DNA from 3 places in the Bacillus sp. AFS017336 genome. Region 3 is predicted to be linked to each of the others. Evidence: riboswitches for the same ligand, from Rfam matches in the RefSeq annotation. Region 3 holds a riboswitch; each other region holds the start of a gene.

Region 1 (5,112 bases), on a different contig from region 3:
TAACTGTCGCAACAAATGTAACTTCGTTATTTGAACGTTGGTACCCTTCCATAAATGCTAAGTTACCAAGTCCACCACCACCTACTACACCTGCCATTGCTGTATAACCAACAATTGCAATAGTAGTAACAGTTAAACCTGAAATAATTGCTGGTAACGCTTCTGGAATTAACACTTTTACGATGATTGTGAAAGTACTAGCTCCCATTGCTCTTGCAGCTTCAATTACACCTTTATCTATTTCACGTAAGCCTATTTCAACCATTCTTGCGTAGAATGGTGCAGCACCGATTATAAGTGCAGGTAATGCTGCTTTTGCACCAAGCATTGAACCAAGAATAAAGATTGTAAATGGAATTAGTAAAATGATTAATATGATAAACGGTATTGAACGAAAAATATTTACAAACGCTGCTAGGATTGTATTAAAAAATTTATTTTCAAGAAGTTGGTCTTTACTAGTTAAAAATAAGAATAAACCGATTATTATTCCAAAAATAAACGTTGCCACCGCACCTATAACTGTCATAAATAATGTTTCTTGAGTGGCTATTCGCATCGCTTCCCAATCGACATTTTGAAAAAGTTGTGCCATCTTATGCTACCTCCACTTCAACTTGTTTTGATTCTAAATAAGAAATTGCCTCTTTGATGTTATTTCTATCACCAACAAGTTGAATTTTCATAGTCCCATAAGATCCTTCAGCGGTTTGAACAATTTTCCCTTGCAAAATATTAACTTCAATTTCAAAGTGTTTTACTACTTCAGAAATATGCGGTTGGTCTGCTTGTCCATTTTTAAACGTTAGCTTGTAAGTATTATCATTCCCAACACTTTTAGAAATCACTTCATTGTCCAATTCTTCATCTGTGCCTTTAATTTGCTTTACAAATTTCTTCGTAATTGATTGTTTAGGACGTGTAAATACATCTACAACATGGCCTTCTTCTACAACTTGTCCATTTTCCATTACGGCAACTCGTTGGCAAATTTTCTGGATAACATGCATTTCATGTGTGATTAGAATAATCGTAATACCTAACTGCTTATTAATATTTGTAAGCAAAGCTAAGATTGAATCAGTAGTTTCTGGATCTAATGCAGAAGTTGCTTCATCACATAAAAGAACATCTGGATTATTAGCTAATGCTCTTGCAATTCCAACACGTTGCTTTTGTCCACCACTTAGTTCAGAAGGATAAGCATTTTCTCTTCCTTCAAGTCCCACTAGTTTGACTAATTCCTTCGCACGAGTAATGCTTTCCTGTTTAGGTACTTTAGCAATTTCAAGTGGGAAAAGTATATTTTCTAATACAGTTCTTGACCATAATAAATTAAAATGTTGGAAAATCATTCCTATTTTCTGTCTTGCTTTTCTTAATTGACTAGATGAACATTTCGAAATAGATTGACCATTAATAATAACCTCACCTGATGTTGGTGATTCAAGTCCGTTTAGCATACGTAATAGCGTACTTTTCCCTGCGCCGCTATATCCGATCATGCCAAAAATCTCACCTGCACTAATCGTTAACGATACATTTTGTACCGCGGTAACTGTGCCTTTTTTACCCTTGTATATTTTACTTACATTATTTATTTGAATCATACTAGTTCTCCTTTCAAAACATTCTAACAACTCATTCTTCAATTTTTTGTAAGAACGTACTTTTTTAGTCGCATAATACAAAAAAACCTTTCAACTCACATGAGCAGAAAGGTTTTACATACAAAAAGTATTCCTTTCTCTCATCTCTCAAAGCAATTTGCTTTGCAGGAATTAGCACCATTTCAATGACGATCATTGACGGTTGCTGGGTTTCATAGGGCACAGTCCCTCCACCTCTCTCGATAAGAGTTAATCTTACGATATATTAAGTTGTTTAACGTATTTCTTTAACGTAAGTCCAATTCTACAAACTTAGACACAAGTTGTCAACAATTTTCCAAAAGTTTTTTATCACTTTCTACACTTGTATATTGAAAAATTGTTTCAATCAGTAGTAATAAGCGGTAATTCCCATCAAATGAAGCATCCTTTAGCTTTAACAATAGACTTAATCTCTGCGAACCTGAATATAGCGATTCCCATCCATCTTTTGTAAAGTTAACTCTAAGTTGAGGTATTGAGCGATCGATTACCTCAATAAAAGGTGCCTTTTTGCTAAATCTAACAAATAGTTTTTCATTTATTCCGTTAAACTCTACTATTTTTTCTTCAATTGGTAAAATAATTTGTAAATATTCTTTTTTTATAAATAAGTTTTTAGCTTGTCCAACCCACTCCTTAATTTCCATCTTAAACACCTCTTTTTGGATTCTTTAATCTATTTTCTCATAGATTAGAGGTGTGTTCTTTATATTTCGCTCGACATTTACTTGATAAAAATCTATTATTTAATATTATTTCTACACAATTCAACTCATTTCCCGAGAAATATGTCTAAAAACAGGAAATAGTTTAAGGCAATTAAAAAAGAGCGCATCATTTTGAATGCGCTCATCGTTTAATATATAAATTATATTTTTTTAACAGTTCATGTAAATATGGAACAGATTGGAAAGCGTAGATTTTTTGTTTCATTTCCCCATTTTCAAAAATAAGTAAACAAGGTACACTTTCGATCTTCCAGCTTTGAGCTTCCTCCACAATTTCATTAATATTTACCTTACTCATTGGTAAATTCGGCAGAATCTCGTTAACAATTTCTAGCATTTTTGATGCTACTTGGCATGTACCACACATTGCGGTATATATATAAATCACGGTAGTCTCTTTTGACTGTATTCTTTGCATTAAATCTGTCTTTGTCCATTGCTGCATGATCATTATTCCTCTTTAATTTGTTCGTAAATAATCCGTAAATACTGAAATATCCGCTCCTAATAATACACTTGCTAAATGTTGACTTGGAGCTGTTGCTACTTCTCGATAACTTCGATCAATGTACAGATGTTCAGCCTGTGGAAATTCTCTTTTTAACAATCTTCTAAGCTTCTCACCAGCCTCATCTGCATCGACTAACACATAAATTTCTCTTAAATCTAACATTTCAGCAAGCTCATCTAGCTTTGAAGTACCAACTGTACCATTCGTACAGATAATATCTACAGGCTCCTTTATAATCGTCTGTATTTTTCTCTTATCAGTAGTACCTTCGACAATGATAACTTTTCTTTGATCTTCAATATTCACTGGGCATCACCTAATGTATAGGACTCAAAAACTTTTGACTAAAAATCTTTTGTATATAGTATATTCGATTTTCCCTTTGTTGTTTCCTTTTTTTCCCTAAATGAAAATGTCCCTTTAAATTATGTTTTATGTAAATAAGTTAAGCTTTATTACTGCAATTATACACATAAATTTAAAAAAACACCCATGTGGACACTTCAGACTATTGGCAAACGCACGCGTTCTTCGTTACTTCAACTGTTTGCGATTCTAATTACTGCCTAGTATAACGCCGCTCTGAATCATCCAACTTGTCTTGATGTTTTATCAATGAAATTTCTATAAATAAAAGCGCCCCAAAAGGACGCTTAATGTAAGATAATTAGTCTTGGTTAATCATTTCTTCGTATTGACCAGCAGTCATTAACTCATCAAGTTCAGAAGCGTTTGTAGCTTCAACAACTACCATCCATGCTTTTTCGTAAGGAGATTCGTTTACGAATTCAGGATTTTCATCTAGATCAGCATTTACTTCAATTACTTTACCGCTGATTGGAGCATAAAGTTCAGATACTGTTTTTACAGACTCAACGCTACCGAATGGCTCATTGATAGTAAGATCGTCGCCTACTTCTGGTAGCTCAACAAATACGATATCTCCAAGCTCTGATTGAGCAAAATGAGTAATACCGATATAGTATTTATTACCTTCAACTTTTACCCACTCATGTTCTTCTGAATAACGTAGTTCCTTTGGAATTGACATTGTGAAATCCTCCTCTGATTAATTACCTTAAATTTTATAGTTATTTTATAACCAAACTTTTTCAAATACTTCTTCATTAAAACCAACTGTTGCTTGATCTCCATTAAAAACTAGAGGTCTTTTAATTAATTTACCATCGGAACTTAGTAGTTCTAATAGCTCGTCCTCAGTTTTTGTTGGAATAACATCCTTCAATCCAAGCTCACGATATTTAACGCCACTTGTATTAAATAATTTATTTATAGAAAGTCCACTTGCTTTATAAATATCAGCAAGTAATTCCTTTGAAGGTGGATTTAATGTAATATCAATTGCTTCTACTGTAATATTATGTTCTTTTAGCCATGAAGCAGCTTTTCGACAAGTTCCACATTTTGGATATGTATAAAAAATGATACTCATTTAGCAACTCCTCCCAAATTCTATTTTATCACAGGGAATATGCGAGTTAAAATACTTCCGTTCGAAAATTCTGTAATAATTTGTCGCACATCAATATTATAGCATAATAATCACGTTTCACTAGTAGAACGTTCGTGTTTTGATACATTTTTTAACAAAAAATCATATATTATTCTAAAATACCATGGTAATTCCCAAAAACCTTCGACTAATCACTTAAATATAACTCAACTTATACTAGTATGGCACAATCCATGGGAAAATTATCCTTTTAAACGAATTAAATTAAAGAAAAACTGCCGATCTAAAATCAGCAGTTTTTTTAAATTATACAGTATAACGTTCCTCGTCTAATACATTAGCTGCAATTTCACGCTTTTTCGCAATTACATTAATTGGCGTGTGGCGTGTAAACTTACGAAGTGCTGAAGTCATCATTCGTAAAGTATCTCCAGACTCAACAGCTACAAGTGTTTCTTTAGCATGTGCTTCGATTTCGTTAAATGCTTCTTGGCAGAATACTTGAGTATAAAGTAATTTTTGATTTGATTTTTCAAGCCCTACTTTATTAATTGCTTTTTCAGTACGCAGAACTGTCGATTCCATTGCGTATACATTGCTAACGATATCTGCAATATTTACTAGAATTTCCTGTTCGTTACTTAATGCTTTACCGAACTTTTGAACCGCTAAACCTGCGATCATAATCGCAATTTTCTTTGCATTACGTACTAGATATTTTTCTTGCTCTAACGGCGCATCCCCAAC
Region 2 (5,112 bases), on a different contig from region 3:
ACGCAGTGCGTTAGTTGTATAAGAAATCCTTATAAATCTGTTCTTTTATATATTTGTGTAACATTGAAAACTGCAACAAATATAGAAATAATTAACGAGAATAAAACCAACCAAAAGTAAAAATCGTAATCATGTTCTGACCATTTTGTAACTACCACTAAAGTAAATAGCAAAATAATTCCCATTCTTTTCCATTCGATTGAAAATATAGTCTTTAAATTATTCATGGTTGATTCCCCTTTTTTCCCTTCAAAAAGTAATTCGATATTGTTATGTAACATGATATAAACTTACCATATTTTTCGGATTCCGAATAAAAAAACTTTACTAATTCTGTTCAATTAAACTGCCACTTTGTTGAATAAAAAAACGACCGCCGAAGCAGCCGATTGTTATTGAACTAAAGCATGCGTTAGTTCAATAACTTTCAGAAATATGAACTATTTTTTGAATAACTAAATTAACCTCTTTGTTATCTTTAATTACGCTTCACCTTCAATTGGTTCAATACTCGGAAGAACGCCACTTGTTCGATATCTCCTCAATATGATAAGGTGTCGTTCTACAGCATCCACCTATTAAACGTGCACCTGCTTGGTACCATTCTTCAGATTGAATATCCAACACATTACATTGTTCATGACCATTCCATGTTTTTGTTTCTGGATTATAAGTTTCACCAGAGTTTGGATAAACAATAATCGGTTTTTTGGTGTTTGCCCTCAACTCTTGTATTGCACCAGTCACAACGGTTACTGGCGCACAATTGATGCCTATCGCTACAATTTGTTCACTTTTCTCAAAAACTCGTGCACACTCTACGAGTTTCATACCTTCACTAATCTCTTTCTCATTTTTTAACGAAAAGGAAAGCCACGCATATGTTTCTGGATACTCACGTAATAATGTATCTAATACTCTTGCTTCTTGCAAGGAAGGGATCGTTTCAAATGCCAATAGATCTGCACCTGCTTCAATTAACGCTGACATTCTCGAACGGTGAAAGTCTGCTAATGTTTTATCTGTCACACCATAGTTGCCTACATACTCTGAACCATCTGCAAGGTAAGCCCCGTACGGCCCAACCGATGCAACAACCAATGGTTTAGGCCTATTCGTTTGCTTATTTTCCTTCCAAAAATCATCTCTTGCCCTTCTTGCAAGTAACACCGTTTTCTTAATTAATTCCAAAGCTTCCTGTTCTTGTATTCCACGCGCGGAAAAACCACTAATAGTAGCTTGATAGCTTGCTGTTATGGCACAGTCCGCACCAGCACGAAAATAGTCCGAATGAACCTGATAAATAAGTTCCGGATTTTCTAGTAACACACGTGCCGACCAAAGGGGATCGTCCAAATTACATCCATGCGCCTCCAATTCTGTAGCTAATGCTCCGTCAAGAAGCATAATGGAATGTTGGGATAAAATAGCATCAATTGGATTGACTTTGTTCGACATAATCTACGCCCCTCTTTTTTAAATTTTTTGTTAGATAATAACTTCCATAGCAAAACAAAATAAACGGTATGCCGCAATATAAGGCAATTCTCTGTGTTGGATCGAATGCAATTCCAATACACGATGCCAGACAAAGGATAAAAGAAGCAATTGGTACTAATGGATACAGTGGTGTGCGATAAATCAAGTCCTTTTCAGAATTTCCTTCTTTCAAAAATTGTCTGCGAAATAGGAACTGGGAAGCACTAATACTCATCCAAACTACAACTACTGCTAGACCGGAAATGGAAACAAGTACGATATAGACAGTATCTGGTGCCACAATACTTGAGAGCAAAGCCAAAGCTCCACCCACCATGCTGAAAATGACGGCGTTAATTGGAACACCTTGCTTCGTCATTTTTCCAAAAATCGGAGATATCGTATTCTTATTAGCAAGTGACCAAAGCATTCTAGAAGAGGCATAAAGGCCTGAGTTTGCCGCAGATAAAATAGCTGTTAAGATAACGAAATTCATTATGTCAGCTGAATATGGCACCCCAATTCGTTCTAGAACTGCAACAAAAGGGCTCTCTAATACACCAGCATCGGAAATAGGCAATAACGCAGATAAAACAAAAATCGTTCCTACAAAAAAGATGATCAATCTCCACAGAGTAGTTCGAATGGCCTTCGGTATCATTTTTTCCGGGTTCGCGGTTTCTCCAGCTGCAATGCCTATTAATTCTGTTCCCGAAAAAGCAAAATTAACCGCAAGCATGGTCATTATAATGCCCGTAGCACCATGAGGAAATAAACCTCCACTTGTAAAATTAGAAAATAATGGTGCTGCTTTTGAATGACTCATCGGAAGAAACCCTAGCATTGCCGCTGCTCCTAAAACAATAAAAATCACAATAGCTATAACCTTTATCGATGAAAACCAAAATTCTGATTCGGCGAAAAATTTAACAGTCATGACATTTAATACAAAGATCAAAATGGCAAAAATAGCACTCCATATCCAAACATTAATCGATGGAAACCATCGCTTCATAAGTAATCCTGCGGCTGTAAATTCAGAACCTAAAGCAACAGTCCAAGTTAACCAATACAACCAGGCTACTGTATACCCTGTAGCCGGTCCAATGTATTTAACTGCATAACTGTGAAATGAGCCAGTTTCAGGCATATGTACGGAAAGCTCTCCTAAACACAGCATAACTAGATAAACCACTAGCGCACCAATCAGATAGGATAGTATTGTTCCAAACGGGCCAGCTTGTTGAATAGTGTAGCCCGAGCTTAAGAATAAGCCAGTTCCAATCACCCCACCAAGTGATAGCATGACTAAATGACGTGCTTGCATGTTCCTTTGAAATTCTTGCCCATTTTTGTTCCCCATTCCTACTCTCCTTTAGTTACTATCCAGAAAAAACAAAAACGCACTCTAAAAAAGAGTGCGCTACTGACAAATAAAAACGAAAGCTCTCATCTATCAGGTTATCACCCGCTGGAATTAGCACAGTGTCTACTTAAGTAGACCTGTTGCTGAGGCTTCAAAGGGCCAGTCCCTCCACCTCTCTGGATAAGAAATATTTTTTTTATAACCATATCAATCCATTCGATAATTGTCAAGATAATTCTGTTTTTTTAAAAAATTATTAATTATTAACTTATTATCATATCTTATGCAACTAATCTGCCATTTTGTTGAATAAAAAACGGCCGCCGAAGCAGCCGATTGTTATTGAACTAATGCACTGCGTTAGCTCAATAAGACTTTACATATTTCTGAAATCATAGGTTTCACTGTTGATATTAATTTGGTTCTGATTCACTAATATTTCTTTATTATTGATCCATTGAATACTAAAAGGTTCACCTGGTAACCACAATATAAATCTTTCTTTTTCCTTCTTGTCTTTAGAACTCAACTGACCAATATAACTATAATCTGACTTCATAAATACTCCGCCATTTAAATAAATCGTTAGTTTATGTTTCTTGTCAGGAGATTCAATTTGTTTAATTATATCAAGGTTTTTAACATTGACATCCTCCAATGCTGTAATTGAGTTTGTCTGATTAGAATTTAAAAAATAAAAAGCACTAATGCATACAGAAATTACAATAATAGTGTATATGACTACTTTTCGTTTAATCATAATTTAAAATTCTCCCTATAAAAATTGATATCTAAGTATATTCATTTCTATTTAGAGGAAAATTTTTCCTTCTTTTGCAGATTATTTAACTATATTTCTAAGCCTCTTTCATCTATCTAAACTGCCATTTTGTACAATAAAAAAAGACCGACAATATCATCGATCACGTTGTTCAACTAAAGCATTGTGTTAGTCGTATAAGAGTTCATTAAATTTCCTCTAGTTGATTTTTAACTCCTTTTTCTTTCCGGTAATGATCATAAGCAGCTTTTACTTTATCAGTTTCTAGTGTATCTTTTGAAAGTCTTTTATAAATCATTACTAATAGACCAATAATAGCACCTAAAAATATTGAAAGTGTAAAACCAAATGCATTATACTCGTCAAATCCACATTTTACTAAAAGTATTAAAAGTAAATAAAAAATTATGGGTGATAATACTACATATTTGATAATCTTTTTCATTTTTTTCTCCTTAAGTATTAATTTACTAGATATTATTCGGCATGATTTACTGAAATCCCTGTTCCATAAACTTCCATGTACTTGAATAAGAAAATCATCCACTTAAACAGAGGCAAATTAAAAATAGAGAAGCATCTACATTCAAATTGAATGCAGAGCTTCTCTTTCATATTGTTTTTAATAGGGTAGTAGGGTCCTCTTAAAAACTATATCCTTTTATTTTCAAAAATTAATCTGTTTTGCAGTTCTTACTTTATCCTCCATTTCTATATGATCGTCTGAGTATGTTTCGGTTACCTTATCTTGACAACTCCAACAATTACTGCGATTTCGCTCCATAATGGATAATTCTTCATTACATTCTACACAACAATCGATCCCATTAATGTCTTTTTTAAATTTGCACATGTATTTTCCTCCTCAATTAAATTATGTTTATGATTAAATGACTTGTTCACCGATATTTACAGTAGCATTAGTTTGTTTCGCTGGGCGTACTGTAATCCAAAATAATAATCCAAAAACAAACATAACTAATGCGGTTATTAGGAACCCATATCCATACCCAATTGCCTCGGATGCAGACTTTTCTATAAAGTTGCCGAATATTACTGGGGCAATAATACTTGTTGAACTTGATAGAGCAACATACGTCCCTTGTGCTTTCCCGATATTTTTAGGAGAAAAGAACTCCATAAGCATTGCTGGTGCGAGCGATAAAATCACAATCGCAAAGCCCGGTGCAAGGATGAAGCAAAAAATGGCAATACCACTTGAATCCGCGATACTTCCAATGTATAAACAAATACCTGATAAAACCATTGAACTACCTGCAAGATTTATTCTGCTCCTGCGAATATCTCCTGTTTTGCGATAAATACGATCGGAAATTAGGGCAACTCCAATTTGACAAATAGCAGCAAAGAGGAATGGTAAAGATACTGCCAATTTTAATGTTTTGCCTTCAAAATGTTGAATTTTTGAAAAATATGCTGGAAACCAAACCGATTGCACAGACAATAGCCAATAAGCACATCCTGC
Region 3 (5,112 bases):
ATAACGCATCGAATACAATGTTTCGATGCGTTACTATTTGAAATTTATTTTGTAGAAGTTTCATATTCTTCATCTGTAACAGGTTCCAACCATTCTGGGGTACCTGCAGTTATTGCAATGTGCTCAAACCAACTATCTTTCGCAGCACCATGCCAATGCTTCACGCCATCGTGAGTGTTGATTACATCACCAGCCTTTAAGAATTGTGCGGGCTTCCCTTCTTCTTGGTACCAACCTTCCCCACCAGTTACTAATAATATTTGAAATCCATCTCGATGGACATGCCAATTATTTCTGCAACCTGGCTCAAAGGTCACATTTCCAACACCAACATTTACATTTGGATCGGCAATTAAGGTTTTAAGATAACTTTGTCCTACAAAAAATTGTGCGTATGCTTCATTTTTTTCGCCGACAGGGAATATGACACCATTTTTTACTTCTTCATGTTTTATCAATTTACTTCCTCCTAAATTGTAAATCTAAGCTAACAGTTAGTCGATTATCATTAAAGGCTACATCTCAAGATTTTAAATAAGTTATTTCTTTTGCCAGTCTATAGTAAAAGATGTTTCAAAGACTATGCTTTTGAAACATCTCTGAAAAACTATTAAATTGTGCTTGTGTCGATGACAAATCGATATTTCACATCTGATGCTAAAACTCGCTTGTATGCTTCGTCAATTTGATCGGCAGAAATAACTTCAATGTTAGGGACAATGTTATGTTTTCCACAGAATTCTAACATCTCTTGAGTCTCACGAATTCCTCCAATCATAGATCCTGCAAATGAACGACGATGACCTATAAGTGAAAAAACACTTAGGGATAACGGCTCTGCTGGGGCACCGACATTTACTAGCGTACCATCTAGATTGAGTAGCCTTAAATAAGCATCCATATTTATTTTTGCACTTACAGTGTTAATAATTAAATCAAAAGTTCCTGCAAGATTTTTAAATGTTTCTGGATCGTTTGTAGCATAATAGTGGCTTGCTCCAAATTGTAAACCGTCGTCTTTTTTGTTCAATGTTTGTGACAGAACGGTTACCTCTGCACCGAGTGCATGTGCAATTTTAACTGCCATATGCCCAAGTCCACCCATTCCAATAACAGCGACCTTCTTACCAGGCCCTGCTCCCCAATGGTTTAATGGAGAATATGTAGTAATACCTGCACAAAGTAAAGGTGCAGCAACATCAAGTTCAATATTATCAGGTATTTTAACCACGAAATCTTCTGTTACAACGATGTGGGTTGAGTAGCCACCCTGAGTTGGCTCGCCGTATTTGTCAACACCAGCATAAGTAGGTGTATTTCCTTTAAGACAGTATTGTTCCTCACCTTTACGGCAGTTTTCACAATCGCCGCATGAGTCTACCATACAACCAACACCAACACGATCGCCAACCTTGTATTTCGTTACCTCTGTTCCTACATCCGTTACTATTCCGGCAATTTCATGTCCTGGTACGAGTGGATAGTGCACATGACCCCATTCCCCGTGGGCAGTATGAATGTCAGAATGGCAAATTCCAGCGTATTTTATTTCAATTAGAACATCATTTAAATCAAGATCACGTCGCTTAATCTCAGCAGCTCGAAAGGACTTGTCAGGACCATCTACAGCTCTTGCTTTTGCAGTTATCATAAATAAAACCTCCTAAAAAAATATTTTGATAGAGAACAAAACAAATCACTCAGGTTAAACTTTACATGCATTTTTACCCTAAATTTATTCTCTTGCACAATCATCATAATCCCTCGAGTTAACTCTAGGTCAAGCGATTTTGAGGAATCCACGTTTCTTTTTATATGACATAAAAAAAATAACGTGATAAAATCCCTTCATAATAATAGAGTTAACTCGAGGTCTAATGCTTAGGAAAGAGGGATTAATGTGAAGACATATTCAATTGGGGAAGTAGCAAAAGCATTGAATCTTACGGTATATACTTTGCGATACTACGACAAAGAAGGGCTTATGCCTTTTGTAGAACGGACAACCAGTGGTATACGAGTTTTTAAAGAATCTGATATAGAGGCGTTAAAAATAATTGAATGTCTGAAATCTACAGGGATGCCAATAAAGGAAATTAAAAATTTCATAGAATGGTGTTCTGATGGGGATTCCACATTACAATTAAGATTTGACATGTTTATGGAAAGAAAAGCGAATGTAGAAGCACAGATGGAACAATTAAAAAAAACAATGGAAATTATCGAGTACAAATGTTCATATTATCAAATTGCTTTAGAAGCCGGAACGGAAAATAGTTTAAAGAACAATAAAAAAGAAACTTTGAATTGTCAGTAACCAAAAGCCCCCACCGATTCATAAATGAGTTATGAATCGTGGTGGTCATTATTTTTTTAGAGTCAACTGATTTTGTTGTGGATCGATGACTCCAAAAATCTAAACATCTACACAATGTAAAGGCAAATCCCAACTCGTAAACAAACAATTATTATATATTATAAAAAATTTATAAAATTTTATTTTTTCTAATAACGCCAACGATGAAAGCGTTATCACTTAAAGGGAATTTAAAATCCGATATTGACAATCAGTTTACTAGGACTTATTATTCAATTAATGAAATTACATAATAGAAACTTATCGAGAGTGACCGAGGGATCAGGCCCTATGACGTCCGGCAACCTCCTTGAAAAGGAACGGTGCCACTTCCTGCAGAATGAAATCATTCTGATAGATAAGTCGAAAACAATCGTTTCCGATGCCTCTTTCTGAATGAAAGAGGCTTTTTGTGTTTTTATATACTTCTCAATTACAGGGGGGATCTCTTAATCAATCTACAAAATATTATGGAATTTGTTTTTAACTTACTTTTATAAAATTTTTTATTTAAACAAAATTCCAACTTAGTTGATAGGAAAACTTGTTTATTTGAATAATAAGGGAGAGAATAGAAATGAAGTATGGTTTTTGGTTACCGATTTTTGGGGGATGGTTAAGAAATGTGGACGATGAAAAGATGCCACCAACCTTTGATTATGCAAAAGAAGTTATTCAATCAGCAGAAAAATGGGGTTACTCAACTACTTTAATAGCTGAATTATATTTAAATGATATAAAAGGACCGGAACATGATTCACTTGAAGCTTGGTCGACCGCAGCTGCTCTAGCGGCAGTGACAGAAAAAATTGAAATTATGACAGCGATACGCCCAGGTTTTCATAATCCAGCTGTAACAGCGAAAATGGCAGCAAATATTGATCAAATCAGTAATGGCCGTTTTACGTTAAACGTAGTTTCAGCTTGGTGGGCAGAGGAAGCACGTCAATACGGGGGCGTTTTTACAGAGCACGATGAGCGTTATGCGCGAACTGAAGAGTTTATTGATGTTCTAAAAGGGTTATGGACAGAAGAAACCTTCAATTATTCTGGTCAATTTTATGATTTAAAAGAATCGAAGCTTGCTCCAAAACCTGTTCAAAGACCTAATCCACTTCTTTATGCTGGAGGTGAAAGTGAAAAAGGTAAGCAAACAATTGCTGAAAAATGTGATGCTTATGTGATGCACGGTGGAACAGTTGAAGAGATTGCTCGAAAAATAAATGATATGAAAGTACGCCGCGAACAAACTACTAATGCACCATTTAGTTCTTTCGGTATGGCAGCTTATGTTATTTGCCGCGATACAGAAGAAGAAGCTTTTGCAGAGCTTGAAAAAATTACAACCGTGAAGGAATCTAGCGGCTATGCAGGCTTTAAAGATTTCACAACAAAATCACAATTAGAGCAACAAATACAATTACAAGATTATTCGGTTTCAAATCGTGGGTTACGACCAAACTTAGTTGGAACACCTGAACAAATTGCAGAACGAATTTTACAATACGAAGAAGCGGGCTTAGACTTGCTATTATTACAATTCTCTCCTCAACTAGAGGAAATGGAACGCTTTTCTAAGCAAGTTATGCCTTTAGTAGAACAAAAACGTAGTTTAATAAATAGCTAGATAGGGGAAATAAAAATGAGCAAAGTATACGTTATACATGAAAATAGTGAATGGACAGTACATTTAACAAAAAGATTAGAGGAGCTAGGTGTTCCTTATGAAGAATGGCACTTAGATGAAGGAACGGTTGATTTATCAGCAGCACCACCAGAAGGAATATTCTACAGTCGAATGAGCGCTTCTTCTCATACACGTGATCATCGTTTTGCAGCTGAATTTACAGGGCAAGTATTAGCTTGGCTTGAAGCACATGGGCGTACTGTATTAAATGGAACAAGCGCTTTAAAGCTAGAAGTTAGTAAGGTTTTACAATACTTAGAATTAAATAAATATGGTGTAAAGACACCAAAAACAATTGCAGCTGTTGGAAAACAAAATATTATTAATGCAGCTGAAAAATTTGAAGGACAGTCATTTATCACAAAGCATAATCGTGCTGGTAAAGGATTAGGTGTTCAATTATTCCATAGTGTAGAAGCATTAAAAGCTTATGTGGAAGGTCCTACTTTCGAAGAGCCAGTCGATGGCATTACACTTATTCAAGAATACATTCTATCCCCAGAAAGCTACATCACTCGTTGTGAGTTTGTAGGTGGAAACTTTGTTTATGCTGTTAAAGTTGATACTTCAGAAGGATTTGAACTTTGTCCAGCAGACGCATGCCAAATTGGAGATTTATTCTGTCCAGTAGGTGAAGAAGTAGAAGAAAAACCTAAGTTCCAAGTCATTGAAGGATTTGATGACGAAATTTTAACTAAATATAAAGAAGTTCTAGCTAAAAACAGTATCCAAATTGCTGGAATCGAATTTATAAGAAATGCTGAAGGTGAAATTTATACTTACGATATCAATACAAACACAAACTATAATTCTGATGCAGAAGAAAAATCAGGGAAATTTGGAATGCTCGAAGTAGCTTTATATTTAAAGAAAACGTTAGAAGAAAATTACACTAAAGTAAATGCTTAATTTAGTGTAGTGAATCGCTAAAGGCCCAAACCTATGATAGATCAGGTTTGGGCTTTTTTTTATTGGAGACTGTGAAGAGAAAGTGGGTAATCGCAAATAAAATCAGAGAATCGCAATTAAAAATGAGGAAACGCAAATAAAATCAGAGAATCGCAAATAA

The links. Region 3 has a riboswitch for S-adenosylmethionine ahead of CN601_RS04795 (LLM class flavin-dependent oxidoreductase). Riboswitches for the same ligand answer to the same signal wherever they lie in the genome.
Region 1: another riboswitch for S-adenosylmethionine. It lies ahead of CN601_RS08645 (methionine ABC transporter ATP-binding protein); the one in region 3 lies ahead of CN601_RS04795 (LLM class flavin-dependent oxidoreductase).
Region 2: another riboswitch for S-adenosylmethionine. It lies ahead of mmuP (S-methylmethionine permease); the one in region 3 lies ahead of CN601_RS04795 (LLM class flavin-dependent oxidoreductase).

What each region holds. Positions count from the first base shown of each region.
Region 1 is NZ_NUCO01000017.1:58,600-63,711, forward strand. Features, by position in the region: gene CN601_RS08640 (methionine ABC transporter permease) at 1-595, opposite strand, end outside; gene CN601_RS08645 (methionine ABC transporter ATP-binding protein) at 597-1,610, opposite strand; SAM riboswitch class I at 1,748-1,859, opposite strand; gene CN601_RS08650 (hypothetical protein) at 1,937-2,299, opposite strand; gene CN601_RS08655 (thioredoxin family protein) at 2,502-2,825, opposite strand; gene CN601_RS08660 (ribonuclease M5) at 2,841-3,191, opposite strand; gene gcvH (glycine cleavage system protein GcvH) at 3,559-3,942, opposite strand; gene CN601_RS08670 (arsenate reductase family protein) at 3,988-4,344, opposite strand; gene CN601_RS08675 (acyl-CoA dehydrogenase family protein) at 4,672-5,112, opposite strand, start outside.
Region 2 is NZ_NUCO01000004.1:71,378-76,489, reverse strand. Features, by position in the region: gene CN601_RS02135 (hypothetical protein) at 30-227, opposite strand; gene mmuM (homocysteine S-methyltransferase) at 505-1,458, opposite strand; gene mmuP (S-methylmethionine permease) at 1,433-2,842, opposite strand; SAM riboswitch class I at 2,926-3,032, opposite strand; gene CN601_RS02120 (DUF5412 family protein) at 3,222-3,605, opposite strand; gene CN601_RS02115 (hypothetical protein) at 3,814-4,071, opposite strand; gene CN601_RS02110 (hypothetical protein) at 4,294-4,479, opposite strand; gene CN601_RS02105 (MFS transporter) at 4,513-5,112, opposite strand, start outside.
Region 3 is NZ_NUCO01000010.1:103,660-108,771, reverse strand. Features, by position in the region: gene CN601_RS04810 (cupin domain-containing protein) at 45-458, opposite strand; gene CN601_RS04805 (NAD(P)-dependent alcohol dehydrogenase) at 611-1,651, opposite strand; gene CN601_RS04800 (MerR family transcriptional regulator) at 1,901-2,317, shown strand; SAM riboswitch class I at 2,615-2,721, shown strand; gene CN601_RS04795 (LLM class flavin-dependent oxidoreductase) at 2,934-3,983, shown strand; gene CN601_RS04790 (ATP-grasp domain-containing protein) at 3,999-4,952, shown strand.